Regions from separate parts of the Nonomuraea sp. NPDC052116 genome, predicted to be linked through region 3. Evidence: riboswitches for the same ligand, from Rfam matches in the RefSeq annotation. Region 3 holds a riboswitch; each other region holds the start of a gene.
What was found. Region 3 has a riboswitch for thiamine pyrophosphate ahead of thiO (glycine oxidase ThiO). Riboswitches for the same ligand answer to the same signal wherever they lie in the genome.
Positions count from the first base shown of each region.

Region 1: it holds a riboswitch for thiamine pyrophosphate, as region 3 does, so the genes downstream of both, tenA (thiaminase II) here and thiO (glycine oxidase ThiO) in region 3, are expected to answer to the same signal.
Region 2: it holds a riboswitch for thiamine pyrophosphate, as region 3 does, so the genes downstream of both, AB0L65_RS52755 (cytosine permease) here and thiO (glycine oxidase ThiO) in region 3, are expected to answer to the same signal.
Region 4: it holds a riboswitch for thiamine pyrophosphate, as region 3 does, so the genes downstream of both, AB0L65_RS48380 (hypothetical protein) here and thiO (glycine oxidase ThiO) in region 3, are expected to answer to the same signal.

Region 1 is NZ_JBFAWA010000064.1:1,654-5,857, forward strand. It holds gene AB0L65_RS59925 (BTAD domain-containing putative transcriptional regulator) at 1-1,555, shown strand, start outside; gene tenA (thiaminase II) at 1,536-2,243, opposite strand; TPP riboswitch at 2,235-2,330, opposite strand; gene AB0L65_RS59935 (hypothetical protein) at 2,371-2,649, opposite strand; gene AB0L65_RS59940 (MFS transporter) at 2,721-3,935, opposite strand; gene AB0L65_RS59945 (DUF5937 family protein) at 3,995-4,204, shown strand, end outside.
Region 2 is NZ_JBFAWA010000043.1:69,527-73,730, forward strand. It holds gene AB0L65_RS52745 (PAS domain-containing sensor histidine kinase) at 1-67, opposite strand, end outside; gene AB0L65_RS52750 (methylated-DNA--[protein]-cysteine S-methyltransferase) at 161-730, shown strand; gene AB0L65_RS52755 (cytosine permease) at 699-2,030, opposite strand; TPP riboswitch at 2,021-2,136, opposite strand; gene AB0L65_RS52760 (rhodanese-like domain-containing protein) at 2,192-2,515, opposite strand; gene AB0L65_RS52765 (helix-turn-helix domain-containing protein) at 2,512-2,907, opposite strand; gene AB0L65_RS52770 (DNA-formamidopyrimidine glycosylase family protein) at 2,928-3,806, opposite strand; gene AB0L65_RS52775 (TenA family protein) at 3,853-4,204, opposite strand, start outside.
Region 3 is NZ_JBFAWA010000016.1:130,459-134,662, forward strand. It holds gene AB0L65_RS29195 (thiazole synthase) at 1-595, opposite strand, end outside; gene thiS (sulfur carrier protein ThiS) at 588-788, opposite strand; gene thiO (glycine oxidase ThiO) at 785-1,900, opposite strand; TPP riboswitch at 1,890-2,007, opposite strand; gene AB0L65_RS29210 (FAD-dependent oxidoreductase) at 2,061-3,230, shown strand; gene AB0L65_RS29215 (Rv2175c family DNA-binding protein) at 3,261-3,635, shown strand; gene thiE (thiamine phosphate synthase) at 3,613-4,204, shown strand, end outside.
Region 4 is NZ_JBFAWA010000036.1:144,340-148,543, forward strand. It holds gene AB0L65_RS48370 (CBS domain-containing protein) at 66-500, shown strand; gene AB0L65_RS48375 (alpha/beta hydrolase) at 786-1,649, opposite strand; gene AB0L65_RS48380 (hypothetical protein) at 1,752-2,474, opposite strand; TPP riboswitch at 2,875-3,019, opposite strand; gene AB0L65_RS48385 (hypothetical protein) at 3,320-3,835, opposite strand.

The DNA.
Region 1 (4,204 bases), on a different contig from region 3:
GCTCCTGGGCCGGATCGTCGGCCCCGAACGGGTGGCCGAGGAGCGCGAGGCAGCCCAGGCGATCGTGCGCTCCTGCGGCCACTTACCGCTGGCCGTCCGCGTGGCCGGGGCCCGGCTGTCCGGACGGCCCGGCTGGTCGCTGGGGGTGCTGCGGCAGCGGCTGGAGGACGAGGCCGGCCGCCTCGACGAGTTACGCGCCGGCGACCTGGAGGTACGCGGCTCGTTCGAGCTCAGCTACCGGCGGCTGTCCGACGACGCCGCCCTGGCCTTCCGCGCGATCGGCCTGCTCGGCGAGCAGTCCGTGCCCGGCTGGGTGGCCGACGCCGTGCTCGACCGGCCCAGGGCCGACGCCGTCGTGGACACCCTGGTGGACGCGAACCTCCTGCGGCTGGCCGGCACCGACCACGTCGGCCAGCCCCGCTACCGACTCCACGACCTGATCCGCTGCGCCGCCAAGGAGAAGGCGGGCGGCGACACCGAGCGGCACGCGCTGGCCCGGGTGCTCGGCGGCTGGCTGACCGCCGCCGAGCACGCCTCCCTGCGGCTGCCCACCACTCTCTTCGGGCTGACGTCCGACCTCGCGCCCCGCTGGAGCCTGGAGCGGGAGACCCTCGGCCGCCTGACCGCCCAGCCGCTGTCGTGGTTCGACGCCGAGCGGGAGTCCCTGGTCGAGGCCGTACAGCTCGCCGCCGGCGCGGGCCTGGCCCAGTCCGCATGGGGGCTGGCCGCCACCCTGGTCCCGTACTTCGATCTGCACTGCCTGCTGGACGAGTGGCAGCTGACGCACCGCCTCGCCCTCGACAGCGCCCGCGCGGCCGGCGACCGCCTCGGGGAGGCCGCCATGCTGCGCGGCCTGGCCCAGGTCTGCCTCTACCAGGACCGGTACGCCGAGGCCGAGGACATGTTCAAGCGGGCCCGCGTCATCTTCCACGAGCTGGGCGACACGCGGAGCGAGGCCATCTCGATCTGCGGGCTGGCGGCGGTCAGCCAGTTCTCCAACCGGCATCTCAAGGCGCTCGCGTCCTTCCGGCAGGCGCTGGCCATGTTCCTGGCCATCGGCGACCGCAGCGGCGAGGCGTACGCGCGGCAGGCCATCGGGCGCGTCTACCTGTCGCTGCGGGACCTGCAGCAGGCGTCCCGGTGGCTGGGGGACGCGCTGCGGCTGGCCGAGGAGCTCGGCGACGCCCACCGCGAGGGCTGCGTGTCGATGCAGCTCGGCCGCATGTACGACCTGTTCGCCCAGTCGGACCGGGCCATGCGCTACCAGGGGCACGCGCTGGGCATCTTCGAGGCGCTCGGCGACCGCCACTGCGGCGCGTACGCGATGCGGAACCTGGGCGGGCTCCAGGTGGCCAGGGGCGACCGTTCGGACGGCTCCGACCAGTTGAAGCGCTCCCTGGTGATCTTCCAGCAACTGGGGGATCGCAGCGGGGAGGCGGACACGTACCAGACGCTCGGCGAGCTGTACCGCTCGTCCGGCCGCACCGCGCTGGCCACCGATTACCTGCACCAGGCCCGTGAGCTGCGCAGGGAGCTCAGCGAGTCGTTCGCGTGAGCTGCGGCCGGAGCCACTGTCCCGTGGGCCAGGTCTCCAGGCGCCAGGCGCTGTCCCAGAACATCCACTCGTACTCGGTGGCCCGGCAGAACGCCTCGTCCATCGCCCGGCGCGTCTCGGGGTCGGCGCTCTCGGCCAGCCGGTCGGTGATGGCCTTGGCCTGCTCCACCGAGGCGGCGAAGGCGGGGTCGGAGTAGGTGCCGATCCAGGTCCGGTACGGGTGGTCGGCCGCGCCCGCCGTACGTTCGAGCAGTGCCGCGCCGACGTCCTGGTAGACCCAGAAGCACGGCAGCACGGCGGCGGCGAGCACGGGCAACGGGGCGGCCAGGGCCGTGGCCTGGAGGTAGGAGGAGTAGGCCAGGCAGGTCGGCGAGGTGGCGACGGCCGCCGTCTCGCCGGCCGTCAGCCCGAACTCCTCGAGGTAGCCGGTGTGCAGGGCCCGCTCGACGACGAGCGCCGTGTGCGCGCTCTGCGCGAAGAACGCGGCGTCGGCCGGGGAGCCCGCGCGGGCCGAGGCGGTCGCGAGGACCTTGGCGTAGGCCACCAGGTAGCGGCCGTCCTGGACCAGGTAGAACGCGAACCGCTCGCGGTCGAGGGTGCCGTCGCCGAGCGCGACGTTGAACGGGTGGTCGTGGATCGCCTCGAGCAGCGTGGCCGTGCGCGTCCAGATTTTCTCACAGAAGGTCACCGATGACGTCCCTTCGCTAGTGCGAACTAGATCAGGTTCGACGGGTGTGATCTCAGCCCGGCAGCCCGGGCACCCCGCGTCACGGCCAACGCTAGCAGAGGCCCGGCCCGGTCGTGTCAGGCGGGGATCAGCTCGTGCAGCGTGCCAGGGGTGTAGACCCGCGCCCCCTCCGGGAGGCGCTGACGCGGTTGCCCTCCACCTGGTTGAAGCCGGGGTGGCCCTTCAGGTAGAGGTGCAGCCACTTCACCAGCCAGCCGCCGTCGGCGCCGCGCAGGAAGACGCTGAGCAGCGCCGCGTCGAGCTGGCGGGCGGCGGTCTCCCCCCAGCCGGACCCGGATCCGGCGGGCGCGGCGCCGATGGGGACGCGCAGCCGCCGGGCGATGACGAGGCTTTCCAGAGTGTCCACGAACGGCACCATATAGCCGGGACACGCCCGATCGCGGGGGGTTTCCGCGCCCGCGCCGAGGGTGCGGCCGGTCAGAGGTGAGGGGCCGCTTCGCGCATGCCGTCCGGGCGCAGCACGCCCGCCAGCGCCAGCGCGACCAGGACCCCGGCACCGCCCGCCACCGCGATCGCGGGCCCGGGCGCGATCACCTCTCCGAGCGCCCCGACCAGCGCCGCCCCGGCCGCCTGCCCCGTCATCAGCCCGGACGACTGCAGCCCGAACGCCTGCCCCCGCACCTCCTCGGGCACCGACTCCACGAACCGCAGCTGCAACCCCAGCTGGTACGACAGCCCCGCGGTCGCCACCGCGGCCAGCACGGCGGCCCACGCCATCCCCGGCCCGAGCGCGAACCCCACCCACGGCACGCCGAGCAGCACCGCCAGCGGAAACGACAGCCGCTCCCGCAGCCCCGGCGCGGCGAACCTGCCCACCGCGAACTCCCCCACCGCCATCCCGCCGGCCGCCGCCGCGAGCACCACCCCGGCCTGCCCCTGCCCGCCCAGATAGGGCACGACCATGGCCTCGGCCCCGGCCAGGAACACGCACGGCAGCCACCCCGCCAGCAGCAGCCCGCGCACCCGCCCGTCGGCCAGCAGCCGCCGGTTGACCCGCAGCGTCTGGCGTACCGTGCCCGCTCCCACCGTGCCCGCTCGCGCCGTGCCCCGGGCGGGCCGGTACGGCAGTCCGGCCCGCAGCACCACGGCGGCCACCGCGGCCAGGCCCGCGGTGGTGGCCAGCGCCCCCGAGGGCCCGGCGACGGCCAGGAACGCGCCCCCGGCCGCCAGCCCGGCGATCTGCGCGCTCGCGGAGGCCACGTTCAGGACCGACCGCCCGAGCACGAACGCGTCGCCGGGCAGCACGTCGGGCAGCATCGCCGCCCGCGCGGCGAAGAAGACCGGCGTGAACAGCCCCGTGACCAGCACCAGCGCCAGCATCGCCCAGACCGGCAGCCGCGCGTAGGCCAGCAGCAGGCACGTCACCGCCCGGACCACCTCGCCGGTCACCATCAGCGCCCGCGGCGGCAGCCGGTCGGCCAGCGAGAGCAGCAACAGCCCGCCCACGATGAACGGCAGCCAGCCGGCCATGTACGCGGCGGCCGACAGGCCGGCCGAGCCGGTCCGCGCATAGACCAGCACGGACAGGGCCAGCATCTTGATCGAGTCCCCGCCGACCAGCAGCGCGAAGCTGCCGAACAGGACCCGGAACTCCTTGACGGCGAACACCTCGCCGAACGTCGCGCCATTCACGTCCACGATGGTGCGGACCGGACCGGCGAACTGGCGACTCTTTCGGATATAACCGAAAGGTGCCCGTAAGAATCGAGGTCACCCCGCAGGACCTGGTGGCGACCAGGTTCGCGATCTCGCCGCTGATCGAGACCATGCACGCGCAGTGGGTGCTGGCGGGCCGGCTGGAGGCGGGCGTGCACGGCCGGTGGGCCGCGCGGTGGCGGGGCACGTACCGGGAACTCGAACGCGTCCACCCCGTGCTGCGGGCCGCGGACGCGATCAGCGGC
Region 2 (4,204 bases), on a different contig from region 3:
CGTTGGGCGAACCGGCGAGGGCAGCGCGAGCTATTTCGTCGTCACTACCGGCCCATTCGTCCCCCACTCCTCCATAGTGCACGTGGCGTGGTGAGTGCGTCGGGCGATCCGTCCGATACGCTGCGGTCACGGTGATTCTCGGCGGCGGGAGGCTGGCGGCATGTCGAGCAACGATCTCGATGCCCTGTTGCGCGTGACCTCCAGCACCTATCGAGGTGATGCGCCTCCCGACATCGCGTTCGGCCCCTATGACGGGGCCGTCGGCAGGCTGATGCTCGCGGTCACCGGCAAGGGCATCGCGGCGTGCAGCTTCGAGCCGGAAAACGCCGTGTACGAGCTGCTCACGAGGCACGTGGGCAGGTTCATCGGGCCGGATCCGCGCCGGCTCGACCCGGTGCGCAGGGAGCTGGACGCCTACTTCTCCGGCCGCCTGCGCGCGTTCACCACGCCCGTCGACCTGGCGCTGGCGACGTCCTTCGCCCGCACGGTGCTGCAGAAGACGATGGCGGTCCGATACGGCACCACCACGACGCTGGAGGAGATCGGCGCGAGCATCGGCAGGCCGCGCGCGCTGCGGGCGATCGGCAACGCGCTGGCCTCCAACCCCGTGTGCGTGATCGTGCCGTGCCACCGGGTGGTGCGTGAGGACGGCGCGCTCGGCGACTACGCGGGCGGCGCGGCCGCCAAGCAACACCTGCTCAACGTCGAAAGGCGCGTGTCGACCAGCTGATCAGCAGGGTGACCAGCACGGCGACCACGGCCGCGCCGAGCGCCCCGTTCATCCACGGCTGCCGGGTGAAGCCGATGGCGTCGCGGACCCCCTGCCAGAAGCCGTCCCATGGCTCGAGCGTGGGCGCGGAGGTCGTCAGCCAGTACGCCACGAAGCCAAGCGCCCACGGCACCAGCCTCGACCAGCGCGAGGGCGCGTTCTCCGCGGTGTTCCAGCTCCGCGAGCCGCCGAGCACGAAGTAGTCCACGGCCAGCACCGCGAACATCGGCACGAACACCGCCCCGATCACCCCGAGGAACGCCCCGTACGAGTTGACGTCCACGACCAGGGCGATCGCGACGCTCAGCACGCCGATGGCGATGGAGAAGACGCGCCGGTCCACCCGCGGCATGAGGTTCTGCAGCGAGACCGTGGTGGAGTAGACGTTGGCGAACGACTGGTCGGTCTCCCGCAGCACCAGGATCGCGAAGAACAGCGCGCCCAGCGGCACCGCCACGAACGCGCCGAACACCGACGTCCCGTCGGCCGCCACCTTGTCGGCCCCCGCCATGGCCACCGCGAACACGCCCAGGCCCAGGCAGGCGACCTGAGCCAGCGTATAGCCGCCGACGACGCCGGTGAACGCGGCCCTGCTCGACCTGGAGTGCCGGGCGAAGTCGGCCGCCATCGGCACCCACGACACCGACAGCGCGATCACGTAGTCCACGGCGGGTGCGAAGGCCGTCCAGGACCCGCCGGTGTGCGCGGGCGCCCTGGTGAGGAAGAACCAGGCGAACCACACCATCGACACGATCACGCCGATGGTGACGTACCGCCGCAGCAGCCTGACGGACCCGAGCGGCCAGATCGTGAGCGCGGTGGTCAGCAACCCCGCCGCGATCACCCACACCTGGTACGGCACGGCGCCGAAGATCGCGCTGGCCGCCTTGGCGATCACCCACAGCTCGAACGCGGCCCAGCCGAGCATCTGGACGATGTTCAGCACCGTGGGGACGTACGAGATCCGCGCCCCGAACAGGCCCCGCAGCAGCACCATCGCGGGCTGCCCCGTCTGGGTGCCGGGGACGGCGGACAGGCCCACCATGGCGGTGCCGATCAGGCTGCCGACCACGGTCGCCAGGAGCGCGGCGGTCAGGCTGAGGGGAGCGTCGGACAGGGGGTTGAGCAGGAGCAACGCGCCGGAGAAGCCCAGGAGGCTGACTCCGAGATTCGCCCAGAGCGCGCCCTGATCGAGCACGCCCAGGGTCTTCGGCGGCCTGCCTTCAAGAGTCAGCGGAACTTCGTCGACGACATGCGTCATCGCACACTCCCTACGCCGGCATTACCCGGACAGGTTCAGGCGGTCGGCAGCGGATCTATGGCTGCCCTCTCAGCCCGGCGCACCCCGAGCTCCCGCGACAATCTGCAGTTGGCGCCCTCATCATGCCTCAGCAACGACGAAACCGCCACAGTGGGGCCTTTTTACGCCACGAACGGCTGCTGCCCGGTCTCGCTGACCATCGGGCGGCTCGCGAACTCCCACGACTGCATGCCGCCGCCGACGTTGACGGCGTCGCGCCCGAGCTGGTTGAGCCAGGCCGCGACCTGCAGGGACCGGCCGCCCACCCGGCAGACGACGTAGACCGTGCGGTCGCCGGGCACCTCGTCGACCCGCCCCTGAATCTGGGTCATGGGGATGTGCACGGCCTCCGGGGCGTGCCCCGCGACCCATTCGTCCTGCTCACGGACGTCGAGCAGGTAAGCGTCTGCCGGAACGGCACTGGCCTCGATCTCAGGAACGGTCATGACTCCATCATCTCGCGCCTGGCGTCGTAGGCCGCACGCGCCGCGGCGATCTCCTCCTGGTGCGTCTCCGTCCAGGTGACCAGCGACTTGATGGTCTCGTGCAGCGTACGGCCGAGCGGCGTGAGCGCGTAGTCCACCCTGGGCGGCACGACGGGATGGACCGTGCGGCTGACCAGGCCGTCGCGCTCCAGCTGGCGCAGGGTCACGCTGAGCATGCGCTGGCTGACGCCGTCGATCTCGCGGCGGAGCTGGGTGAAGCGCAGGCTCTGGCAGTCGAGCAGGGCGATCACGAGCAGCGACCACTTGTCGGCGATGCGGTCGAGGATCTGACGCACCTCGCAGTCCTCGCGCGTGTCCCACTGGCGCACGTCGTAGTCGTCGAGCGGTTCCACAGTGCCTTCTTCCGTCGAGCTCACTTGAGAAGGCGGGACAGCCGGCGGTCGGCCAGGGGCTTGCCGCCGGTCTGGCAGGTGGGGCAGTACTGCAGCGAGGAGTCCGCGAAGGACACCTCGCGGATCGTGTCGCCGCAGACGTCGCACGGCTGCCCGGTCCGGTTGTGGACCCGCAGTCCCGACTTCTTCTCCGCCTTGAGGTCCTTGGCCGCCAGCCCGTGCGCCCGCTCCACCGCCTCCCCCAGGGTGGTGATGATGGCCTCGTGCAGGTCGGCGATCTGCGCGTCCGTCAGCGTGGCCGCGATCTTGAACGGGGACATCTTGGCCGCGTGCAGCACCTCGTCCGAGTAGGCGTTCCCGATGCCGGCGATGATCTTCTGGTCGCGCAGCAGCCCCTTGATCTGGGTGCGGTTGCCGCCCACGATGCGCTTGAGCGCCTCGACGGTGAAGGACCCGTCGAGGGGGTCGGGGCCGAGTGCGGCGATGCCGGGGACGCCGTCCGGGTTCTTGGTGACGTAGACGGCCAAGCGCTTCTGCGTCCCGGCCTCCGTCAGCTCGAACCCGGGCGCCAGCCCCTCCTCGTCGGGCGCCAGCCGGACCCGTACCGCGAGCGGGCCCTTGCCGGGACGTACGGGCTTCGCGCCCGACAGGTCGTCGCGCCAGCGCAGCCACCCCGCCCGGGCCAGGTGGATGACCAGGTGGAGGCCGTCGCAGTCGAGGTCGAGGAACTTGCCGTGCCTCGACACCCCGGTGATGGTCAGCCCGCCGAGCGCGGTCGCCGGCGGGTCGAACGTCTTGAGCGCCTGGAAGGCCACCACGTCGATCCCCAGGACCGTGCGGCCCACGGCCCGTTCGCGCAGGAAATGGGTGAGCGACTCCACTTCGGGAAGTTCCGGCATGTCCCCAGGGTACGTGCGCGTCCGGCCGTCCACAGCCTGTGGACGGCTACGGCACGCTCCAGAAGGCCAGCTCGTGCGCCATCCCCTCGGCGAACAGCTCCTCGGCCCGCGCCGGGTCCGGCGCGGCCTCGTCGATCATCTGCGCGATCCGCGCGGTGAGCGCCGCGAACGCCGGATCCGCGTACGTGTCCACCCACGCCCGATATCTCGACTCAGCAGGGGAAATTTCCGCCAATATCTGCCCGAGACTCGAATATCCCCACATACACGGATATAGCGCCGCCAGCCCCTCCCCGTACGACGCCGCCGACTCCAGCAGGAACGCCGTGTACGCCGCGCACGCCGGCCCCTTCACCGCCCCCTCCAGATCCGCGCCGAACTCGGCCGACAACGACCTG
Region 3 (4,204 bases):
AGCCCAGCTCCATCGCCAGCGCGGCGTCGCTGGCCGTGCCGATGCCCGCGTCGAGCACCACCGGCACGGACACGGCCTCCACGATCAGCTCGATGCTGTGCGGGTTGCGGATGCCGAGCCCCGAGCCGATCGGCCCGCCCAGCGGCATGACGGCCGAGCAGCCCGCCTGCTCCAGCCGCCGCGCCAGCGCGGGGTCGTCCCCGATGTACGGCAGCACCACGAACCCGTCGGCCACCAGCCGCTCGGCCGCGTCGAACGTCTCGATCGGGTCGGGCAGCAGGGTCCGCTCGTCGGAGATGACCTCGACCTTGATCCAGTTGGTGCCGAGGGCCTCCCTGGCCAGCCGCGCCGTCAGCACGGCCTCGCCCGCCGTGAAGCAGCCCGCGGTGTTGGGGAGCACCTTGATGTCCCGCTTGCGCAGCACATCCAGGACCGAGCCGCGGGCGTTCGGGTCGAGCCGCCGGATCGCCACCGTGGTCAGCTCGGTGCCGGACGCGGCCAGCGCCTGGTCGAGCACGTCGAGCGAGGGCGCGCCGCCGGTGCCCATGATGAGCCGGGAGGAGAAGCTCTCCCCGGCGATGATCAGATCATCCACCTTGCACCGCCGTCAGAACCTCCACCCGGTCACGGTCGCTGAGCGCCGTCGTCTCCCACGAGCTCCGCGTGACCACCTCGTCGTTGACGGCCACGGCCACTCCGGTGGTGGCCGTGGTCAATGTGCGTACGGCCTGCGCCACGGTCGTGCCGTCGGCCACCTCGTGCGAGGCCCCGTTGATCATCACAATCATGAAATATCCCGAAATCTCCCGGGCGAGCACATGGCCGCGAGCTCGCCCTCCTCGCCCAGCAAAATGTCCGCCGTGAGCGGCGCCAGGAGCACGCCGCCCCGGTGATGGCCGGTGGCCAGCGCCAGCCCCGGGGTGCCGCTGGGGCCGATGAGCGGCAGGTTGTCCGGCGTGCCCGGCCGCAGCCCGGCCACCACGTCGGAGACCTCCAGCTCCGTGATGCCCGGCACCAGCTCCCTGGCGTCGCGCAGCAGCTCGTAGAGCCCGCCCGCGGTCACCCTGGTGTCGAAGCCCATCTCCTCCTGTGTGGCCCCGACCACCAGCTCGCCGTCGCCCCGGGGGACGAGGTAGACCGGTGTGCCGAGCACGGTGCCGCGGACGCACCGGGTGAGCAGCGGCTGCGGCGAACGCAACCGCATGATCTGCCCCTTGACCGGCCGGACCGGCACCTCGGCCAGCCCGGCGCTCCACGCCCCGGCCGCCAGGATCACCCGCTCCGCCCGCAGCTCGGCTCGCCGGTCGTCGCCGCCGGGCGGCTCCAGGCGTACCCCTGTGACCCGGCCGCCGTCGCACAGCAGCTCGCCGACGCGCGCCCGTACGAGCTGGACTCCCCGCCGGTCGAGCGCGGCGAGCAGCGCCGCCGTCACGCGGCGCGGGTCCACCCAGGAGTCGCCGACGGCCAGCAGCCCGCCCCGCACCGAGGGGGCCAGCATGGGCTCCAGGCGGCGGCACTCGCGCCCGGTCAGCCGCCGGACGGGCAGCTCCAGCTTCTCCAGGTACGCGGCCAGCTCGTCCAGCGCGGCCAGGTCGTCCGCCCCGAACGCCACGTCGAGCGTCCCCTCGGAGCGCAGGTCCAGGGCCTCGGGGCCGGCCAGCCCCGCGTCGGCGGCCAGCTCGGCGGCGAAGGCGGGCCAGCGGCGCAGCGACGCCACACCGAGCCGCAGCAGCGGCACCTCCGTGTAGGTGACCTCGCTGACCGGCGCCAGCATCCCCGCCGCCGCGTGCGAGGCCCCCGAGGCGGGGGCCGGGTCCACCAGGGTGACGGGCCGCCCTTCGCGGGCCAGCCGCCAGGCCAGCGAGAGACCGACGACCCCGCCGCCCACGATCACATCCATCCGCGCTCCCTTCGCCGGCATGATCCGGATCAGGTGTCTTGCGGTCGAAGGCCCGATGGCAGCCTTCCTCTCAGCCCGGTCACGGCCGGACTCCCGCGCGTCTTACGCCCCCAGCCTACGGCCTCGCTGCGACGCCCGGACACCGGCCCACGTTAGGGTCATGAACGTGAACGAAGTCGTGGTGGTGGGAGCGGGTCTGGCCGGAGTGCGCACCGTGGAGGCGCTGCGCGCACAGGGGTTCGGCGGGCGGATCACGCTGGTCGGCGAGGAACGGCATCGCCCCTACGACCGTCCACCCCTGTCCAAGGCCGTGCTGTTCGGCGACGCCGACACCAGCTACGTCGACACCGACCTGGCCTCGCTCGACGTGGTGTTCCAGCCGGGGGTCAGCGCCAAGGCGCTGCGCGAGGGGGTCGTGGAGACCACCGAGGGCGAGCTCGGCTACGACGGGCTGGTCATCGCCACCGGCGCCGAGCCGATCAGGCTGCCCGGCGACGGCCCGCAACACGTGCTGCGCACGCTCGACGACGCTCACGAGCTCAGGGCCATGCTCGTCCCCGGCGCCCGTGTCTCGATCATCGGCGCCGGCTGGATCGGCGCGGAGGTGGCCACCGCCGCCCGCCGCGCCGGGTGCGCGGTGACCGTGATCGAGGCCGGCCCGGCGCCGCTCGCGACGGCCGTCGGCGCCGAGATCGGGGCCCGCACCGAGCGCTGGTACGACGGCATCGACCTGCGGCTCGACACCATGGTCGACTCCGTGGACGAGGGCGGCGTGCGGCTGGTGGGCGGCGAGTTCGTGGACGCCCACGTGGTGGTCACGGGCATCGGCGTGCGCCCGGCCGTCGAATGGCTCACCGGCGCCGACATCGACCTCCACAACGGCGTCGTCGTGGACGAGCACCTGCGCGCCTCCCTCCCGAACACGGTCGCCGTCGGCGACTGCGCCGCCTGGTGGTCGCGCCGCTGGCAGACCAGGCTCAGGGTCGAGCACTGGGACACCGCGCTCAACGCCCCCGAGGTGGCCGCCGCGAGCCTGCTGGGCGAGGACGTCGCGTACGATCCCGTTCCGTACTTCTGGTCGGAACAGTTCGGGCACATGGTGCAATACGCCGGTCATCATTTGGCAGGCGAGCGCCTGATCTACCGGGGCGAGCCGGAGGGCAAGTGGTCGGCCGTCTGGCTCACGGCCGACGACGCCCTCGCCGCGGTGCTCGCCGTGGACCGGCCGCGAGACCTCGTACAGGGGCGCAGAATCATCGGCGCGGGACACCGTCTCGACGCGGAACGCCTGGTAGATCCAGAAGTCTCTCTACGGGATTGTGTTGTTTGAGCAAGCACGGCATGTGGTAGTTGTGGTTTCGTGACGCTTTCTGTTGCACAGATCGACCGGGAGACCGACCAACTCGTCGACGAGTGGCTCACGCTCCCCGAAGTGGCCTCGCGCCTAGACCTTTCGATCGGGCGGGCCAAGCAACTCCTCAAGGACCACAAGCTGCTCGGCGTACGCCGGGGGGGCGGCGGGCCACAGGTGCCCGCTGTGTTCCTCGATGGAAAGGACGTGATGAAGGGCCTGCCCGGCACGCTGACCGTGTTGCTGGACGCCGGCTACGACGATGTCGAGTCGCTGCGCTGGCTCTTCACCCCTGACGAGTCCCTGCCCGGATCGCCCATCGAGGCGATCAAGGCCGGCCGTCACACTGAGGTCAAGCGGCGTGCCCAAGCCCTCGGTTTCTGAAGCCCGCCTCTATCTCTGCACCGACGGCCGCCGCGACCGCGGCGACCTGGCGGAGTTCCTCGACTCGGTGCTGGCCGGCGGCGTGGACATCATCCAACTGCGGGAGAAGGGTCTGGAGGCCCGCGAAGAACTCGCGCTCCTCGAAGTCTTCCGCGACGCCTGCGACCGGCACGGCAGACTGCTGGCCGTCAACGACCGGGCGGACGTCGCCTACGCCGCCCGGTCCGACGTGCTCCACCTGGGGCAGGACGACCTTCCTGTGACGGTCGCGCGAGAGATACTCGGCGACGACATCGTCATCGGACGGTCCACCCACTCCGTGGCCGAGGCTTCCGCCGCGGCAGCGGAGCCGGGCGTCGACTACTTCTGCTGCGGCCCCATCTGGCCCACGCCCACCAAGCCCGGCCGCCCGGCCCCCGGCCCGCCGCTGCTCCGGCACGCGGCGGCGCTGGAGACGTCGCGGCCGTGGTTCGGGATCGGCGGCATCGACCTCGCGAACCTGGACGAGGTGATGTCGTACGGCGTGCGCCGCGTGGTGGTCGTACGCGCGATCACGGACGCGGAGGACC
Region 4 (4,204 bases), on a different contig from region 3:
CATGCTCGGACCAGCACGGGTAGGGGCAGATGAGAGCGCTTCGTACCCTGTTGGGGAGGCGAGCGATGGATATAGGCGAAACCGGAGTGAAAGCCCGGGACGTGATGCACGAGGGAGTCCAGTGCATCGGCGAACACGAGAGTTTGCGCGTCGCCTCGCAGATGATGTGCGATCTCAGCGTCGGCGCGCTGCCCATCTGCGGGGACGACGACCGGCTCAAGGGCATCATCACTGACCGGGACATCGTGGTCCAGTGCTGCGCACACGGCGGGGACATCGACGAGACCACCGCCGGGGAGCTGGCTCGTGGGCTGGTATGGGTGGACGCCGATGCCAGCATCGAGGAGGCGCTGTTCAAGATGGAGCAGAACCACGTCAAGCGCCTGCCCGTGATCGAAAGTCACCGCCTTGCCGGCATCATCAGCGAGGCCGATCTCGCGAAAGAACTGCCCGACAACAAGCTTGCCGAGTTCGTTCATCGCGTTTACGCACTCGACTGACACGCCGGCCTGATACCCCGCTGCCAGCGGGACGGCCAGCCGTGCACTGGCCGATGCCGTCGCCGAGGCCCAGGGCAACGCCGGCGCGGAGCTTCAGAATGGCTTCGGCTCCAGCAAGGCCCCAGCGGGCGCCGGTGATGTCGAGGCGGTCGGCGATGAGGTGGCGACGTGCTTGTGTGACTGGGCCGAAATCGGCCTCGGTCGGCACGAGGGTCGCGTGCTTCCTGCCTGTGATGGCCGGCAGCCCGTGCTGTGCCGCGCGGTCGGCCGGCAGATCGGTCGCGGTCAGCGAAGGCCGCCGCTTTCCTGGGTTGCGATGAAGTCGAGCACCGCCCGCGAGAAGACTTCCGGGTACTGGAACAGTGAGCCGTGGCCCGAGTCGGGGTAGATGATGAGCTGTGCGTTGGTGATCTTCTGGGCCATCAGGAACGAGTTCGGCGTCGGGACCATCGCGTCCCGGACGCCGCTGACGATGAGCGTGGGCTGCTTGATGTTGTGCAGTTCGCCCAGTGTCGAGCCCTTGCCGGCCCACCAGTCGTTGACCGCCTTGCGGAGCGCGACCCCGGCCTCGTCGGTGACGTCGGCTCGCTCGGGTCGCTCAGGCGTGTAGATGCGCCCCAGGTAGTTCGCGGTGGCGGCCTTGCCGGTTTCGGAACTGCTGAACCACATCGCCTCGTACGTCTCCTGCGGGCTGCGGGCCATCTTGGTCCACTCCTCGACCTCGGGGCTCTGGAGCACCGCTCCTTCGCCGGCGCCTGCGCCCGTGCCGACAAGGATCAGGTAGCGCACGAGGTCCGGCCGCGTGAGCGTCAGGCGTTCCGCGATGTAGCCACCCATCAAGAATCCCAGCAGGTCCGCCTGGGAGATGCCGAGCTCTTCAATGAGGCGAATCGCCGTGCCGGCCATCTCCGCGATATCAGCCCCGACCTTGCCGTCGGAGAATCCGACGCCCGCGTTGTCGAAGACGATGACGTGGCGTTGGGCGGCGAGTCGCTCGATGACCACGGGATCCCAGTCATCGATGCTGCCGACGAAACGACTGAACAGGACGAGCGGCACGCCGGTGCGGTCCCCGAACTCCCGGTACGCGAGGCGCGTGCCTTCGACCTCAACATACTGGATGGGAGTATTTGCATAAAGTGTGGACATGTCAGGCCTTCCAGGAGCACGCGACGCACCCCTGACGCCACGTTGACAAGCCGATCGCCATCTGACTGGTACCGATTCCACGGATCGCCATTTCCAGGTGATTCAGCTCATGGTGACATTTTCAATCTCGATCCCGATCGACCAACTCTCCGAAGCGGAATTATCCGGATTCCTCCGATGGACTCGCCGTCGAGTCGGGAACATGATTCCGTGAAAATCCTTGTGTTCGCCGACGTACTGAGCAACGGCAACGCCGACATTCACATCCACGTTGTAGTCGAGGCGTCGGAGCATACCGTTTTCAGCGAAGTAGTAGGTCTGCTCCGAACTGTGCGAGGCAATGCTGTCGGGGTACTTGACGTGCAGCCGCCGCCACGTCTCACCGCTCTCCTCCCACCGCGCCCCCTCGCGCGACTCCATCCCCGGATATGTGAAGAGGAATGGCGTGGTCAGGTAGTTCCACATGGCGTACCCGAGGAAGTAGCCCACCTGAAGGGACTCCCACGGCGATGTCAGGTCGTACCCGCCGTAAGTGGAGCGGATTCCGGTCCGGCTCTCCAGGGTGCCGCCGTCCTCCGCTACCAGCGAGACCCGGTCCTCACTGCGATCGAAGATCATATCCTGGTCTGGGGCCGCCCAAGGAGAGAACCGTATCCACTCCTGACGCGTCTCGGCGGTGAGCTTCGCATGAAAAGGCTCATCCGAGAACCCTCTGACTTTCCAGAAGGGGCCGTGGAATTGCGCATCAACGCTCAGTTCACCGATCTGCGACCAGCGCTCCAAACCACCGTGGGCCGTGAGGACATGATTCAGCAGGTCGTTCATCCCATCCCCGCATGGATTACGACGTCTCGTTAATCAGCGGCCGGGGAAAATCAGCATGCCGCAGATCTACGAGGGCATACAGCATGATTCTCCGCCGCTCTTGGGCCGGCATAACCTACCCCTCTGCGCCTGCCGTAAACCCCATCTACGCAGCTCAAGCCGCATGTGAGTACTCGGAGGGGACGGGCTTCCGTGGAAATCCCATCGCGGCGCTGTGCGAGACTTCCAGGGGGTGATCCGCTCAGCCATGCTCGGCACGGTCAGCCACGGTGTCCTGCGCTACACATCCTGCCCGGTCGCCGTCGTACGGCCACGTGTCCGAGCCGACTGAACACGTTCGGGGGCCGTCGCTTTGCTTGATGGACCCGCTGGTGAGAGTTCCCCGGGCTGCACACGACAAAGACCTGTGAGGCGCTCTCCCTTCGCCGGTATGGTCCGGATCAGGTGGCTAGGGGTCGCCGGTCGGTCTTTCGGCTTTCCGACCTCTCAGCCCTTCCATTGATCCTCCTTCGAGGCTCTCAGGTCGGACTCCCTCGCTCGTCTCACAGGCCTAAAACTAACCTCCCGCCGTCCGGTTCGTCTCGCCAGGGACGAAAGTCCTTCTCTTTGAGGACCAATGGCCCTGGCACCGCGGCCCAAGCTCGGGTCGGCCGGGAACGCCTCAGGGACGGTAAGGCACCCGCCGATCTGGGCTTTCTGGAGAGGACTTCCACGTCGTTCTCTCCGATCTCGAGCGGGATCGCCGTACGTCAGCGCGTTCTTCGGATCGGTCAGCCATGCCCTCGTCCAGTACGCCAAGGGCCTGATCTTCGGCTCTCGCTGTACGCCGTGTGAGATGTAACGGGCTACCCATCAGGTTTGCGGCGGCGCCACCGCGCGCACGCCTCCGCCCAGGAGGCGTCCCACGCCGCGTACCGCCCTCTGTCGAGCAACCCTCTGAAGGCCCGGAAGGCCAACGACAGTGCAGCCGCCGATCCCACGACGACCAGGAAGGCCGCGACCGTGGCGCCCGTCAGCGTTTCCGCGTGGCTCGTCGGAGAAGTGGTCAACTCGCCGCGACCGTCGATCCACACCTTTACCGACGTGCCCGCTCTGGTGCCCGCGGGCACGGCCACCTCGCCCGTCTTCCAGTGACCGGACGGAGCCATCCACCGCGCGGGAGCGTGTGATCCCGGCTCCGCGCCATCCTCGCCACCTCCGGCAGGAAGGGTGTACGGCGCGTCCCGGGCCAGAGTCGCCGTCACCGACTGGCGGATGCCCTGGCCGGCTCGCTCGGCCTGCAGGCCTCTCTCATAGACCGACCGCCCCACGACGACGGCCGGCCAGACGCTGAACAGCAGCAGAATCAACGTGACGGCCACACCTGCCGCTTCCAGCCGATCGGAACGACGACGCAGCGGATTCCGTCCCAGCCAGTACCGGCGCACTCGAAGCATCACCCACTGACTCGCGCGCCTCATCACGCACCTCCCCCTATCCTTCAGCCTCCGGCGGAGGCAACGGTTCACGACAGGGGCATATGACCCGACCTCAGCGGGCCCTTGGACCTCCTGTTCACAAGGGAGATCTGGCCTCGGCTCACCGAAGGCGGACGACTCCGGATGAACGGCCAGCCTTGAGGCTCTTTGCCGTGGTTTTGCCACGCTTCGGGCAGAGGGCCCGTACGACGTCCTCAACGGCTAGCCCCGTTTTCCGCACGTGAGGTTGTTTGAAGATCGCCAGGTTGCTGT